Regions from separate parts of the Streptomyces sp. NPDC088706 genome, predicted to be linked through region 2. Evidence: riboswitches for the same ligand, from Rfam matches in the RefSeq annotation. Region 2 holds a riboswitch; the other holds the start of a gene.
What was found. A riboswitch is a leader RNA that binds a small molecule or an ion and turns the genes downstream of it on or off. The one in region 2 is predicted to bind cyclic di-AMP.

Region 1: linked by a shared signal. The riboswitch ahead of ACIQAK_RS25060 (transglycosylase family protein) and the one ahead of ACIQAK_RS18885 (transglycosylase SLT domain-containing protein) in region 2 are both predicted to bind cyclic di-AMP.

Annotation. Positions count from the first base shown of each region.
Region 1 is NZ_JBIVLW010000013.1:84,965-92,186, reverse strand. Features, by position in the region: gene eno (phosphopyruvate hydratase) at 1-383, opposite strand, end outside; gene ACIQAK_RS25060 (transglycosylase family protein) at 724-1,440, opposite strand; cyclic di-AMP (ydaO/yuaA leader) riboswitch at 1,446-1,628, opposite strand; gene ACIQAK_RS25055 (transglycosylase family protein) at 1,919-2,959, opposite strand; gene ACIQAK_RS25050 (cytochrome P450) at 3,173-4,477, opposite strand; gene ACIQAK_RS25045 (tetratricopeptide repeat protein) at 4,474-6,333, opposite strand; gene ACIQAK_RS25040 (nucleoside triphosphate pyrophosphohydrolase) at 6,375-7,222, opposite strand, start outside.
Region 2 is NZ_JBIVLW010000007.1:139,020-146,241, reverse strand. Features, by position in the region: gene ACIQAK_RS18905 (CARDB domain-containing protein) at 1-599, shown strand, start outside; gene ACIQAK_RS18900 (dihydrodipicolinate reductase) at 721-1,800, shown strand; gene ACIQAK_RS18895 (carboxymuconolactone decarboxylase family protein) at 1,797-2,276, shown strand; gene ACIQAK_RS18890 (GMC oxidoreductase) at 2,362-4,005, opposite strand; gene ACIQAK_RS18885 (transglycosylase SLT domain-containing protein) at 4,153-4,992, opposite strand; cyclic di-AMP (ydaO/yuaA leader) riboswitch at 4,998-5,182, opposite strand; gene ACIQAK_RS18880 (FAD-dependent oxidoreductase) at 5,634-7,025, shown strand; gene ACIQAK_RS18875 (SpoIIE family protein phosphatase) at 7,045-7,222, opposite strand, start outside.

The DNA of each region.
Region 1 (7,222 bases), on a different contig from region 2:
AGGTCGGACGCCTCGGAGGCGGCGTGCGCTACGGCGAGCGAGACGCCGAGGATGGCGTTCGCGCCGAGCGAGGCCTTGTTCTCGGTGGCGTCCAGGTCGAACATCGCCTGGTCGATGAGGCGCTGCTCGGTGGCGTCGTACCCGACGAGCTCCGGGCCGATCTGCTCGATGACGGCGAGGACGGCCTTCTCGACGCCCTTGCCCTGGTAGCGGTTGGGGTCACCGTCGCGGAGCTCGATGGCCTCGAACGCACCGGTGGAGGCGCCGGACGGAACGGCAGCACGGCCCGTGCTGCCGTCGTCGAGGCCGACCTCGACCTCGACCGTGGGGTTGCCCCGGGAGTCGAGGATTTCCCTGGCTACGACGACGTCGATGGACGGCACGAGGCATCTCCTTCTGGGATATGACGCTGGTTGTGCAGGGTCACTGTGGCCTTGCGACACGAGCCTAACCGGCCCGGCCGCGTCAGTCGGCCGACCGCCCGTCCCCTGGGACGAAAAAGGACCCAAGGGCCCGCATCACGGGACGAATCTCCAGAAATCTACTGGGCGGTAACAAGCGTTGGTGACAAGAGGTGAACGCATCCGCGGGCCGGATCCGCGCGTTCCTCCGCCACGGACGGACCCCGGCCCGGCGCGCACGGGGGGAGAGCGCGCCGGGCCGGGGAGCCGTGCGAGGGAGGGTGCCGCCGGACCCCCTCCCGCCGGGGAGGAGAGCCGACTGTTACTTCAGGTGGAGCTGCTGACCCGGGAAGATCAGGTCCGCTTCCTTGACGATGTCGTCGTTGAGCTTGAAGAGCTTGCTCCAGCCGCCCTTGACGTCTTCCTTGTCAGCGATCTTGCTGAGGGTGTCGCCGGCCTTGACCTTGTACTCGCCGTCACCCTTCTTGACCTTCTCACCGGTCGGGGTGGTGACGGTCTTCTTGGAGCTCTCGGCCTTGGGGACGGCCGGGGCGGTGCGCTGCTCGCTGCGCGTGGTGGGCTGCTCGGCCTTGCGCTCGGGCTGCGCCTGCTCGGGCTTGCTCGCGGACGAGCCGGAGCCGGTGTTCACGCCCGGGTCCACACCGTCGTTGGTGAGGCCGCCTGCGCCGGCGCAGGCCCAGGCACCCGGGCCCTGCATGTCGAGGAGCTTCTCGGCGGTGGCGATCTGCTGGTCCTTGGAGGCCAGATCGGCGCGGGAGGCGTACTGCGTACCGCCGGCGGCGGCCCAGCTCGACTGCGAGAACTGCAGTCCGCCGTAGTAGCCGTTGCCGGTGTTGATGGACCAGTTGCCGCCGGACTCGCACCGGGCGACGGCGTCCCAGGTCTCGACGGAGGCGGCGGAGGCGTTGGTCGCGCCCATCAGCGGGACGGCGACGGCGGCACCGGCGACGCCGGCCAGGGTGGCGAGACGGACGGTCTTCGAGGGGCGGCGGTGCTTGCCCTTGCTGTTCAGCAGCATGGAACGGATCTCCTCACCGACGCCTACGAGGTGAGCTGTCGGGTTCGGGCTGATGAGTTGCCCGGTCGCACGACCTTGCGCGCGACTTCACCCCAAGCCGTTCCCGTACGCCCCCGTCCTTCGACGAGGCCGTCCGGACCCGGCGGCCTACCTGGGTCCCCCGCTCCTGCCTACGGCGCTTCACGCGTCTGTTCCCTTCGACCGACGGCAGGATTCGGCGTGACGGTCGACGGGGCCCGCGGTGCGAGCGGTTCCGACCGTAAACACAGGCAACCCCGACATTCAAAGATGGACATACTAGTCCAATCGGCGCTTACTTGCTCACCCTGACGGATCGTTTCCGCAGGTCGGAGGGGTTCTGCGGCGAGCTGGCGGGCGCAACACGCCAGTTGCAGCAAAGAGACCCATGTCTCACTTACGCATAAGTGGGCATAGGCCTCTGAACTACCCGCGATTTTGCGGCTTTTTCCCGAATTCGTCAGTTGGCTGCGGACTCCTCGGCGCCTTCCGCGACGCTCTTCCCGGCGCTCTGCTCCAGCCCCAGTTCCAGGCTCTGTCCGGGCAGGATCAGGTCCGGGTCGGAGCCCAGGAGGTCCTTGTTGGCCTCGTACAGACCGGTCCAGCCCTGGGGAAGTTTCTGTGCGTCAGCAATCGCCCAGAGGTTGTCCCCGGGCTGCACGGTGTAGCCGTCCTCGGCGACCGCGTCGCCGTCCCGCGCGTCACCCTCGCCCCGCGAGGCGTGCCGGCCGGACTCACGGGGACCGCCCTCCCGCCCCGACGCGCCGGGCTCCTCGGGGGCCGCGGCGCCCCGGTGCTTGCCGCCGGTGCGGTCGGCGTCCCGCGAGGGGTCGGGGGCGGAGGCGGGGGGCTGCGAGGCGTCAAAGGACCCGGGGGCTCCGGTCCTTCCGGCGGACGGAGGTGCGGAGGTCCCGCCCGAGGGGTCGGGCGTGTCGCTGCCGCCCTCCCTCTCACCTCTGGCGGCCTTGTCGCCCTCGCCGGTCCTCCTGGCCTTGTCCACGGAGTCCGTGTTGCCGGAACTTCCGGCTTCCGGCTTTTCGTCCGCTTCGTCCGCCGGGGCGGTCGCCGGGTCCTGGGTGGGATCGGCGGAGGGCACGGTGCCGGGGTCGACACCGGGCAGGCTGCCGTCCACCGCGAGGCCGGAGATCACCGCGCAGCTCGGCCACGCCTGCGGTCCCTTGTCGTCCAGGACCTTCTCCGCGACGGAGATCTGCTGCGAGCGGCTGGCCAGGTCGGCCCGCTCCGCGAAGGCGGTGCCGCCGTACGCCGACCAGGTCTCCTGCGAGAACTGGAGCCCGCCGTAGTAGCCGTTGCCGAGGTCGGCACTCCACATGCCGCCGCTCTCGCACTCCGCGACCCGGTCCCAGGTGGTGGCGTCGGCTGCGTGTGCGCCTGCCGCGCCGAGGAGCGGCATGGCGATGGCCGATCCGGTCACGCCTGCGGCGACGACGATGGCGGGTGCCTGACGAGGGCGGCGGTGTCTGCCGTTCGCGGAGCCCATGGGATATGCCTTCCGTGCGACTGACAAGCAGGAACTGAGGAGCGTGAAGCCGTTGAGCACAGGAAGCTGCCGCGCGCGGCACTGCCGCGCACCGGGAGCTGTGGCGCAAGTGACGTGTGGGCAACCGGTGAACGGCGGCCGACGCGTCGAACCGTGAACCTAGCGGGACTCGAACGTATGTCACAAGTCGATGCAGCGGAGATCACGTGAAAGTCACAGAGGTGACAGCGTGTCACCTTGTTCGAGACGGCGCCCCGGCTCGAACTCCACGGGCAAGGTGCGCAGTCCGCGCATGATGAGCCCGCCACGCCAGCGCAAATCGGCAGGTTCCGCCGCAAGTCGCAGTCCAGGGAGGCGTCTGAGCAGCGTCGCCACCGCGGCCTGGCCTTCCAGCCGGGCCAGCGGCGCTCCCAGACAGTAGTGGATTCCGTGACCGTAACCGAGGTGCTGATTGTCCCGCCGTGAGAGGTCGAGGGCGTCCGGATCCGCGAACCGTTCCGGGTCCCGGTCCGCCGCCGCCAGCACCACGAGCACCGGGTCCCCGGCCGCGATCTGCTGCCCGCCGAGCGTCAGCGCCTCGGTGGCGTACCGCCAGGTCGCGAGCTCCACCGGGCCGTCGAACCGGAGCAGTTCCTCGATCCCGGTGGCCAGCAGCGCGCTCTCCCCCGCCGCCAGGGAGGCCTCCAGCCGGGCGCGCTGCTGGGGGTGGCGCAGCAGGGCGAACGTACCGTTGCCGATGAGGTTGACCGTCGTCTCGAAACCGGCGAACAGCAGGATGAAGGCCATCGCGGCGGCCTCGTTCTCCGTGAGGTGCTCGCCGTGGTCGCTGGCCCGGATCAGCCCGGAGATCAGGTCGTCGCCCGGCTCCTGCCTCTTGCGGTGGATGAGTTCGGCGAGGTAGCCGCGCATCTTCTTCACCGACCGGGCCACCCCGCCACGCGGCCCGCCGCCATGGCGGATCATCATGCCCGCCCAGTCCCGGAAGTCGTCCTGGTCCTCGCGCGGGACGCCGAGCAGGTCGCAGATGGCGTAGATGGGGAGCGGGAAGGCGAAGTCGTGGATCAGGTCCGCCTTCCCCTCCTCGACGAACCGGTCGATGAGCCGGTCCGTCAGCTCCTGCACGCGGGGCGCGAACTCCGCGACCCGGCGCGGGGTGAACGCCTTGGCGACGAGCCGGCGCAGCCGGGTGTGGTCCGGCGGATCGATGTTGAGCAGATGCGTCATCAGCTCCGCCTTGCGCTCCCCCGGGATGCCCGTCTTCCCCTTGGCCGCCGCGGACCCGGCGTGGTTCGCCGGATCCTTGGAGAGCCGCGCGTCGGCGAGCGCCTGCCTGGCATCCCCGTACCGGGTCACGAGCCAGGCCTCGACCCCGCTGGGCAGCGCGGTGCGGTGCACGGGGCTGTGCTCGCGGAGCGAGGCGTAGGCGGGGTAGGGGTCGGTGGCGAACTCCCAGGTGAAGAGTTCGGGGGCGGCTTCGGGGGGGCCGGGGGTGTGGGGGCAGGCGGGGGTGTCGTTCACTCCTCGACGGTATCGGGCGGGGTGCCGGTGACCGTACGCAGTGCGGGCAGGGCCCGCGCCGCGAGCGGGTGCCCGGCCTCCGCCGCCCGGGTCAGCCAGCTCTGCGCCCGGTCGGCCAGCAACATGCCCAGGTAGTACTGCGACCGTACGATGCCGGCCTCGGCGGCCATCTCCAGGTACGGGACGGCTTCCGCCTCCGCGTCGCGCGTCATCATCAGCTCGCCCGCGCCGGCCGCCGCTTCGGTGTGGCCCGCGTCCGCCGCCTTGCGGTACCAGTACTCGGCGGTCTCGAGGTCGCCGACGGTGCCGTTGATCCGGGCGAGCACCGCCGCCGCCTGCGGGTCGTTCCCGGCCCGGTCCACCAGGTGCACATGGGCGTTCGACCGGATCGCCGAGCGCGCGCCGTTCGACTCGACGGTGGTGAGCGCGAACATCCACACGGCGAGCGGCACCGGCGGACGGTCCGGCCGGTCGACCGCGTCGGCGAGCAGAGCGCCGAAGACGCCCCAGGTCTCCTCCTTCTCCCCGGGGACCAGCAGCCCGCTCACCCCGTACCGCATCTCGGCGGCCCAGGCGAGCCCGGCCTCGAACGGCTCGGCCTCGGCCGACGCGAACGCCTCCGGATAGAGCCTCTGCGCCCTGCGGAGCACCTCGGCGGAGACCTGCCCGTCGGGCACTCCGCACAGCGTGAGATCGACCGCGGCGCGCACCAGCAGATGGCCGCGCGGATGCCGGCCCCGTCGGCCGGCCCGGCGCCACTCCTCGACGAGATCGGGGCCGACGGTGAGGAACTCGGGCACGGTATGCGCTCCGCGCCAGAGCCCGGCGCTCCGCAGGCGGGCATCCTCGGTCCGGTCCGCGAGGCGCCGCAGCTCGCCGTCGCTCCACACCCGGTTCAGCTCGACGGGCCGGATGCCTTCGAGCACCCGGGCGCGGTCCGAGGTACCGAAGCGGCGGGCGTCGTAGACCTCGTCCTCCATCGTGGCGACCACGGGAACGCGCAGCCGCACGAGGTCCGCGAGGAGCGCCGGGGTGAGCCCCTGCTCCCCCAGATGGCTCCCCAGGTCGTCCAGCCACAGGACACAGCTCTGCTCGCCCCGCCCGCGCAACAGTGCGGGAAGCCCCCGCAGATCCGTCCCGGCCGACGGGGCGAAGACCCGCGTCGTGCCGGGCAGGTTGGTCGCCAGGGCGGCCCACCCCGTCCTGGTCTTGCCGGAGAGCGGCGCCCCGGTCACCACCACGAGGCCGCCCGATCGCGCCGCCTCGGCGACCCGGGCGTCCAGCTCACGATCGCAGTCCCGTTCCACGTACCGCGGCAGCCCCGGCTCGCCGTGCAGCCGCCGGGTGCTCCGTACGCCGCAGGCGACGGGATCGGCCACGTCCAGCCGCGGCCACTCGGTGATCTGCGGCAGGGACGGATGGGCGGGCTGCGCGTAGTACGTGTTCACGCCGCCGGAGACGGTACCGGCCTGGACGACCGGGGCGTGGAAGGCGCCGTCCAGGACCGAGTTGGTGGTGGCGCGGGCGGAGGGAGGGGGCGGAGCCGCGGCGCGTGTCTGGCCGCCGGCGACCGCGCGCGCCGCCTCGTCCTCGGCGAAGGCGTCGGCGATGGCCTGCAGCTCCTCGTACACGGAAGGGGCCGTGCGCCTCACTTCGTGCAGGATCTCGCGCACCACCAGCTGGGCCTCCACGCTGTCCGCGCGGAAGCGCGTTCCCCGCAGGTCGCCGAACCGCATCCGCAGGAAGCCGTTCTCGGCGCTCCGCAGGGCCTCGGACATGAGCAGGTACGCCTGCGGGTCGTGACTCCCGATGATCCGCGCCGTCGCCCGAACCAGCGTCTGCAACTCGGCGTCCACGCCCGTCCCCCGCCCCTCGTACGGCCCCTCAGGTCACCGTACTAAGCCGCGCCGCCCTCCGCCCCCACGATCGCGTCGCGGTAGGCGCGGGCCGCCGCGCGCAGGGCCGCCTCCGGGTCGGTGCCGGCCGCCTCGGCGGCCACGGCGAGGGCGAGGAGTTCGTAGCCGATGGTGTCGCCGGTGGGGAGGGGGACGTCGAGTCCGGCCGTACGGGCGCGGCTGCCGAGCTTCGCGGCGAGGGCCAGGCCCGGCTGGCCGAGGGGGACGCCCTCGGTGACCGAGGTGCGCTGCTTCTCGATCGCCTTCGTGCGGAGCCAGTGCGCGTGGACGTCCTCCGGGGTCTCGGCGCTCTCGTCGCCGAAGACGTGCGGGTGGCGGTGGATCAGCTTCTCCACGAGGCCGCCCGCGACGTCGTCCACGTCGAACGGCTCCTCGCGGTCCTCCTGTGCGATGCGTGCGTGGAGGACGACCTGGAGCAGGACGTCGCCGAGCTCCTCGCGCAGTTCGTCCCGGTCGCCGTCCTCGATCGCCTCGACCAGTTCGTACGCCTCCTCGATGGCGTACTTGGCGAGGCCCCGGTGCGTCTTGCGCGAGGTCCAGGGGCACTCGCGGCGGATCCGGTCCATGACCTGGACCAGGTCCAGCAGGCGGGCGCCGGGCAGGTCGTAGGAGCCGGGGAGCAGCTCCAGGTCCGGCATGGCCACCCGGCCCGAGCCGCCGAGCCGGGCCAGGCCGTCGGTGAGGGGCTGGTTCCCCTCGCCGCCGGCCAGGACCACGACGGTGCGACCGCCCGCGCAGGCGGCGACCAACTCGTCGGCGGAGGGCGCCGCGTGCTCGACGTGGACGCCCGCCTCGCGCAGGTAGGGCAGCTGGGGGTGGTCCGGGCCGG
Region 2 (7,222 bases):
CCGTCTGGTCCAGCAAGTACGTCAAGGACCAGTCCGTGGACATCGGCCACGACAACAGCTTCCGCAACAACACCATCCAGCTGCCGTGGCGGGCCAACGGCATAGCGATCTACGGCGGTCACGGCAACAAGATCGAGAACAACATCATCTCCGACACCATGAACTACCCGGCCATCATGCTGGCGACCGACCACGACCCGCTGCCCTTCTCCGGGCAGACGCTGATCGCCAACAACGCGCTGTACCGCACCGGCGGAGCCTTCTGGAACGAGGACCAGGAGTTCGGTGCGATCACCCTCTTCCCGCAGAACCTGCCCATCCCCGGCGTCACGATCCGCGACACCGACATCGTCGACTCGACCTATGACGGCATCCAGTTCAAGACGGGGGGCGGCCTGATGCCGGACGTGAAGATCCAGAACGTCCGGATCGACAAGTCCAACAACGGCTCCGGCATCCTCGCCATGGGCGGTGCCCGCGGCAACGCGACGCTGACCGACGTGACGATCACCAACTCGCGCGACGGCCATGTGCTCATCGAGCCCGGCTCGCAGTTCACGATCGCGGGCAGCCCGAACAGCGCCCGCGCCAAGCGGTAGGCCCCGGTACGGTTCCTGGGCCGGCGGACCGCCGTCGGCCCGGGAGCACCCTCTCCGTCCAGGCGGATCCGGCCCCGTCACGGCTCTGGGAAGTGCGCGGCCCGGCCGCTACCCTCCGCGCATGATTCCCACGGTTGTCTGGGGTACCGGCAACGTCGGCCGCGCGGCGATCCGCGCCGTCGAGGCCCATCCGGCACTGACACTCTCCGCCGTCCTCGTCCACGACCCCGCGAAGGTCGGCCGCGACGCCGGCGAGCTCGGCGGTCTCGGGCGCACGCTCGGGGTCGCGGCCACCGACGACAGCGCGGCCGTCCTGGCCGGCCGCCCCCGCGCGGTGGTGTACGCGGCCTCCGGCGACATCCGCCCCGACGACGCCCTCGCCGACATCGGCCGGGCGGTCCGGGCCGGAGCGGTGGTCGTGACGCCCTCCCTCTATCCGCTCTACGACCAGCGCAACGCCCCGCCGGAGCTGCGCGATCCCCTGCTGGCCGCCGTCGCGGCGGGCGGCGGCTCCCTCTTCGTCTCCGGGGTCGACCCCGGCTGGGGCAACGATGTGCTGCCGCTGCTGGTCAGCGGCCTGGGCACCGAGGTGGACGTGATCCGCTGCCAGGAGATCTTCGACTACTCCACGTACGAGCAGGAGGACTCGGTACGCCATCTGATCGGCATGGGGCACCCGATGGACTACCAGCCGCTGATGCTGGCGCGGAGTGTCCCGACGATGGTGTGGGGCGGTCAGATACGTCTCATGGCCCGGGCCCTGGGCGTCGAACTGGACGAGATCCGCGAGACGCTGGACCGCCGGGCCCTGGAGACGACGGTGCGCACCCGCACGATGGGCGAGTTCGCGGCGGGCACCCAGGGCGCGGTGCGGTTCGAGGTGCAGGGAGTCGTGGACGGGGAGCCCCGCCTCGTCATCGAGCACATCACCCGCATCCATCCCTCGTGCGCACCGGACTGGCCCTCCCCGCCCGACGGGGTGGGCGCGCACCGGGTGGTGATCGAGGGGTGCCCCCGTATCGAGGTGACGGTCGAGTCCTCGGACGAGGGCGAGAACCGGTCGGCGGGCGGCAACGCCACCGCGGTCGGGCGGCTCGTCTCGGCCATCGACTGGCTGGTGGACGCCGAGCCGGGCCTGTACGACGCACTCGACGTCCCGCTGCGGCCTGCGGTGGGCAGGCTGGGAAGGAGACCGGCATGATCATCGACATCCCGGAGGGCCAGGAGCCCATCGGTTACGTCTGGGGGGAGATGGTCCCCGGCATCGGCACGGCCGCCGCCACGTTCTCGATGTCCGTGTACCAGCACACCACGCTGGGCCTGCGGGAGTTCGAGGCGGCGCGGCTGCGGATCGCGCAGATCAACGGGTGCCTGTTCTGCCTGGACTGGCGGACCGAGCGGGACGGGGCGAAGGTCGGGGAGGAGTTCGCGGAGGCGGTGACGCAGTGGCGTACGACGGACGCCTTCGACGAGCGGACCCGGCTGGCGGCGGAGTACGCCGAGCGGTACGCGCTGGACCACCACGGGCTCGACGACGCCTTCTGGAAGCGGATGACCGCGCACTACAGCCAGGTGGAGATCGTGGAGCTGTCCATGAGCATCGGCTCCTGGCTGGCGTTCGGGCGGCTCAACCATGTGCTGGGGATCGACGCCGTGTGTGTTCTGCCCGGGCACTAGGCGCCGGTCGGCCACCCCTGACGGAGTCCGGGGCCGCCGGGTTGGCTCTCCCGGCCCCGGGCTCTCCGTATGCCCGCCGACCGGGCTACAGGTCGGCGGCGATGATCCGTTCGATGTTGCGCTCGGCGAGCGCGGTGATCGTCACGAACGGGTTCACGCTGGTGTTGCCGGGGATCAGCGCGCCGTCGATGACGTACAGGCCCGGGTAGCCGTGCAGCCGGCCGTAGTTGTCGGTGGCCTTGTTCAGGACCGCGCCGCCCAGGGGGTGATAGGTGAGGTGGTCGCCCCAGATCTTGTGGACGCCGAAGAGGTCGGTGCGGTAGATCGTCCCCTCCTTCTTGTTGATCTTGTCGAAGATGGTCTTCGCGGCGTCGATGGACGGCTGCTTCCACGCCGCCTGCCAGTTCAGCTCGGCCCTCCCCGCCGCCGCGTTCCAGCTGAACTCGGCCCGGTGCGGGTTCTTGGTGATGGAGAGGTAGAACGAGGCCCAGGTCTCGATCCCGGTGGGCAGCGGAGCGACTTCGGCGAACGCTCCGCCGGCGTCCCAGTTGTCGATGCCGCCGGTGGGGATGGACGCCTGCACCTTGCCGGTCGGGTCCCAGAGGTGGTTGGCCCGGCCGCACATGACGTTGCCGTTGTCACCCCAGCCCTTGCCGGTCTCGGCGTTGAGGCGGGGCAGCGCTCCGGTCGCCTTGAGGGCGGTCAGCAGCTTGCTGGTGCCGACGCTGCCCGCCGCGAAGAAGACCCTGTCCGCCGTGACGGACTTGGTGGCGGTGGTCCGGCCGGTGGTGTCCAGCTGGTCGATGAGGACCGTGTAACCGCCGCCGGACGCCGGCGAGACGGAGGTGACCTTGTGCAGCGGGGTGATGGTGACCCGGCCGGTGGCCCTGATCCGGTCGATGTAGGTCTTCTGGAGCGACTTCTTGCCGTAGTTGTTGCCGTAGAGGATCTCGGCGTCCAGCGCGGACCTGGGGACGGTCCCGGCCGCCTCCTGCTTCATGTAGTCCCAGTCGTACACGGCGGGTACGAAGAGGAACGGGAAGCCGGAGCGCTGCGCGTGCTTCCGGCCGACCCGGGCGTACTGGTAGCAGTCGACGGTGTCGAACCACGCGGGGTCGATGGTGGTGACCCCGAGGCCCGCGTTGGCGCGCGGGTAGAACGTGCTGTACATCTCAGCGGCGTCGACCGACGGGAGGATGGCGGCGAAGTTCTCCCGGCGGGGCGTGACGGCCATGCCGCCGTTGACCAGCGAGCCGCCGCCGACCCCGCGCCCCTGGTAGACGGTGATGCCGGCGAACTCCTCGGCGTCCAGTATCCCGGTGTAGCGGTTGACGTGTCTGTCGATCGGGAAGCCGAGGAAGTTGCTGAGCGGCTGCTTCGTCCTGGTGCGGAGCCAGAAGGAGCGGTCGTCCGGCCTGGTGGTGTTGGCGAAGATCTTGCCGTCCGCGCCGGGGGTGTCCCAGGCCATGCCCATCTCGACCATGTGCACGTCCGTGCCGGCCTGGGCGAGCCGGAGGGCGGCGACGGAGCCGCCGTATCCGGTGCCGATGATCAGCACCGGCACATGGGCGCCGGAGCCGATCGGGCTCGCTGCCCCCCGGGCCGTGGCCCAGACCGGTGTGGCGGGCCCGGCGAGCGCTGCGGCACCGAGAAGAGAACCTGTTCCTGCGATGAAACTTCGACGGGAGACGCCTCTGGGTGCGCCTTCGTGCAGTTTGGTGTCGTTCATGTGACGTACCTCACTCTCGACGGAGTGCAACAGGTTCTACTGTTGATCGTGTGGTAAGTCACTAGAAACTTAGGGGTAACTTCCCGGTACGCCTGAGGGGCCCCGGACCATGCGGTCCGGGGCCCCTCAGGCGTGGGCGCGGAGGAATCAGTAGGCGCCGAAGACGTTGTCGATCGAGCCGTACCGGTCCGCGGCGTAGTTGCACGCGGCGGTGATGTTGGCGACCGGGTCGTAGCTGTCGGTCGAGGTGCCGGGCACGTGGTACGCCTGGAAGGTCGGGTCGATGACCTGGAGCAGCCCCTTGGACGGGGTGCCCTTCACCGCGTTGGAGTCCCAGTTGTTGATGGCGTTCGGGTTGCCGGAGGACTCGCGGATGATGTTGCGGTGGATGCCCTCGTAGGTGCCGGGGATGCCCCGCTCGGCCATGATCGCCAGGGACTCCTTGATCCAGCCGTCGAGGTCGTTCGTGTACGTGGCGGGAGCGGCGGCGGCCTTGGCCACGGGGGCGGCTGCGGTGCGCTCGGAACGGTCGGCGCGCTCCGCCGTCGCGGTGCGGTCCGCGGCGGGGACGGCGGCCTTGGAAGCCTTGTCGGCCTTGGCGTCTGACGGGGCGGCAGCCTTGGCGCCGATGGTCAGGGTGATACCCGGGTGAATAAGGTTCGGGTTCTCCCCGATGGCCTTCCGGTTGCCTTCGTACAGCTTCTTCCAGCCGCCGCTGACGGAATACTCGCGGGCGATCTTGGAAAGCGTCTCACCGGCCACCACGGAATGCTTGGCGGGCGCGGCCTTCGTCACGGAATTCGCCTGGGCGGTCACGGAGACGGGAGCCACCGCCTTTTCGGCGGCGACGGAGTGCGCGGGGGCCGCGGAGGCGGTGGTGGCGCCGAGCGCCGGGAGGGCCAGAACGGCTCCACCCGTGGTCACGGCGGCGATGCCACGGCTCAGCGAGACGGACTTGGGACGGCGGTGCTTACCCTGTGCGGGCATGGGGGATTTCCTCTCCGGCGCCTACGAGGTGAGCTGTCGGGTTCAGACGGGAGATGTCTGGCCGCATGGTCGTGCGACTTCACCCCTAGCCGTTCCGGAACCGGATCGGCGGCTTACCTGGGTCCCCCGCTCCTGCCGTACGTGAGTGGGTTTCGGATTCCCGGACGGCGGCAGGATTAGGCGTTCCATCCGGATTGACCGTGACCGTAGGCGAAAAACATCGGAAAGAACAAGCCCCGAATTCCGGATCATCTTTCCCCGCAAGATCCAATGAAAGAATTCCCGGCCGCGCCCGTTCCGTCACGGAGTCAACTTTCTTGGCCCAGAAGGGAACCGAACCCGCCTCATCCTCGTCCGCGCCCCCGGACGTGACGCTCGCCACGCCGCACGGGGGTGGCTGAAACAGAGGCGGTCAAAATTACCTAAGAGCCCTAATAGCCCTTTTATGAAATAGAGGTCCAAAAGGCTAAAATCACCCATACCTACCAGCCGAAACGGACTTATCGGGCGGCCATGTAGGCCGGGTCGGTGGCCTCGCGCGGCCAGGGCTTACGGTGTGGGGTGGAGACTTGGTAAGCCCACCCTTACCTCGACGTACGCTGTACCTGCCCGCGTTCGCCCGCCTTAAGGATCACCACGCCATGACACGCCCCGTCCGCGTCGCCATTGTCGGAGCCGGCCCTGCCGGTATCTACGCTGCGGACGCGCTGCTCAAATCCGAGGTCTGCCAGGACCCGGGGGTCTCGATCGACCTGTTCGAGCGCATGCCCGCGCCCTTCGGTCTGATCCGCTACGGCGTGGCCCCCGACCACCCCCGGATCAAGGGCATCGTCAAGGCGCTGCACCAGGTGCTGGACAAGCCGCAGATCCGCCTCTTCGGCAACGTCAGCTACCCGCACGACATCGGCCTGGACGACCTGCGGTCCTTCTACGACGCGGTGATCTTCTCCACCGGTGCCGAGGCCGACCGGGCGCTCGACATCTCCGGCATCGAGCTGGACGGCTCCTACGGCGCGGCCGAGTTCGTCTCCTGGTACGACGGCCACCCCGAGGTCCCGCGCACCTGGCCGCTCACCGCGGAGAAGGTCGCCGTCCTCGGCGTCGGCAACGTGGCGCTGGACGTCGCCCGTGTCCTCGCCAAGACGGCGGACGAGCTGCTGCCGACCGAGATCCCGGACAACGTGTACCAAGGCCTCAAGGCGAACAAGGCGCTGGAGGTGCACGTGTTCGGGCGGCGTGGCCCGGCGCAGGCCAAGTTCAGCCCGATGGAGCTGCGGGAGCTGGACCACTCCCCCAACATCGAGGTCATCGTCAACCCCGAGGACATCGAGTACGACGAGGGCTCCATCGCCACCCGGCGGGAGAACAAGCAGGCCAACATGGTCGCGCAGACCCTGGAGAACTGGGCGATCCGCGATGTGGGCGACCGCCCGCACAAGCTCTTCCTGCACTTCTTCGAGTCCCCGGTGGAGATCCTCGGCGAGGACGGCAAGGTCGTCGCGCTGCGCACGGAACGCACCGAGCTCGACGGCACCGGCAACGTCCGGGGCACGGGGAAGTTCACCGACTGGGACATGCAGAGCGTCTACCGCGCCGTCGGCTACTACTCGGAGGAGCTGCCCAAGCTGCCCTTCGACGTGGCCTCCGGCACCGTCCCGCACGAGGCGGGACGGGTCATCGCCGGTGACGAGCACATGGCTTCGGTCTACGTCACGGGCTGGATCAAGCGCGGCCCGATCGGTCTGATCGGGCACACCAAGGGTGACGCCAACGAGACGGTGGCCTGCCTGCTGGAGGACCGCGCCGCCGGCCGTCTGACCGAGCCCGCGACGCCCGCTCCGGAGGCCGTCGAAACCTTCCTGCAGAGCCGGAACGTCCGCTACACCACCTGGGAGGGCTGGCACCAGCTGGACGCCCATGAGCAGGCGCTCGGTGCGGCCCAGGGCCGTGAGCGGATCAAGGTCGTGGAGCGCGACGGCATGCTGGACGCCTCCGGCGCCTTCGTTCCGGCCGAGCGGCTCTCCGAGCTCTGATCAGCACCACCGTCCGTCGTCAGGCCGGGCCCGGGGCACCCGCCGTGCCGCCCTGGCCCGGACCGCGGAACGTCCGCCACAGGTCCGGCGGGGCGGCGCCGGTGGACGGCCGGTCGGCCTCGGGGGTGTGGGTCCAGCGGGCGGCCAGCAGGATGGCGATGTCGTCGGGGCGGTCCGTGGCCTGCCGGGCCTCCTCG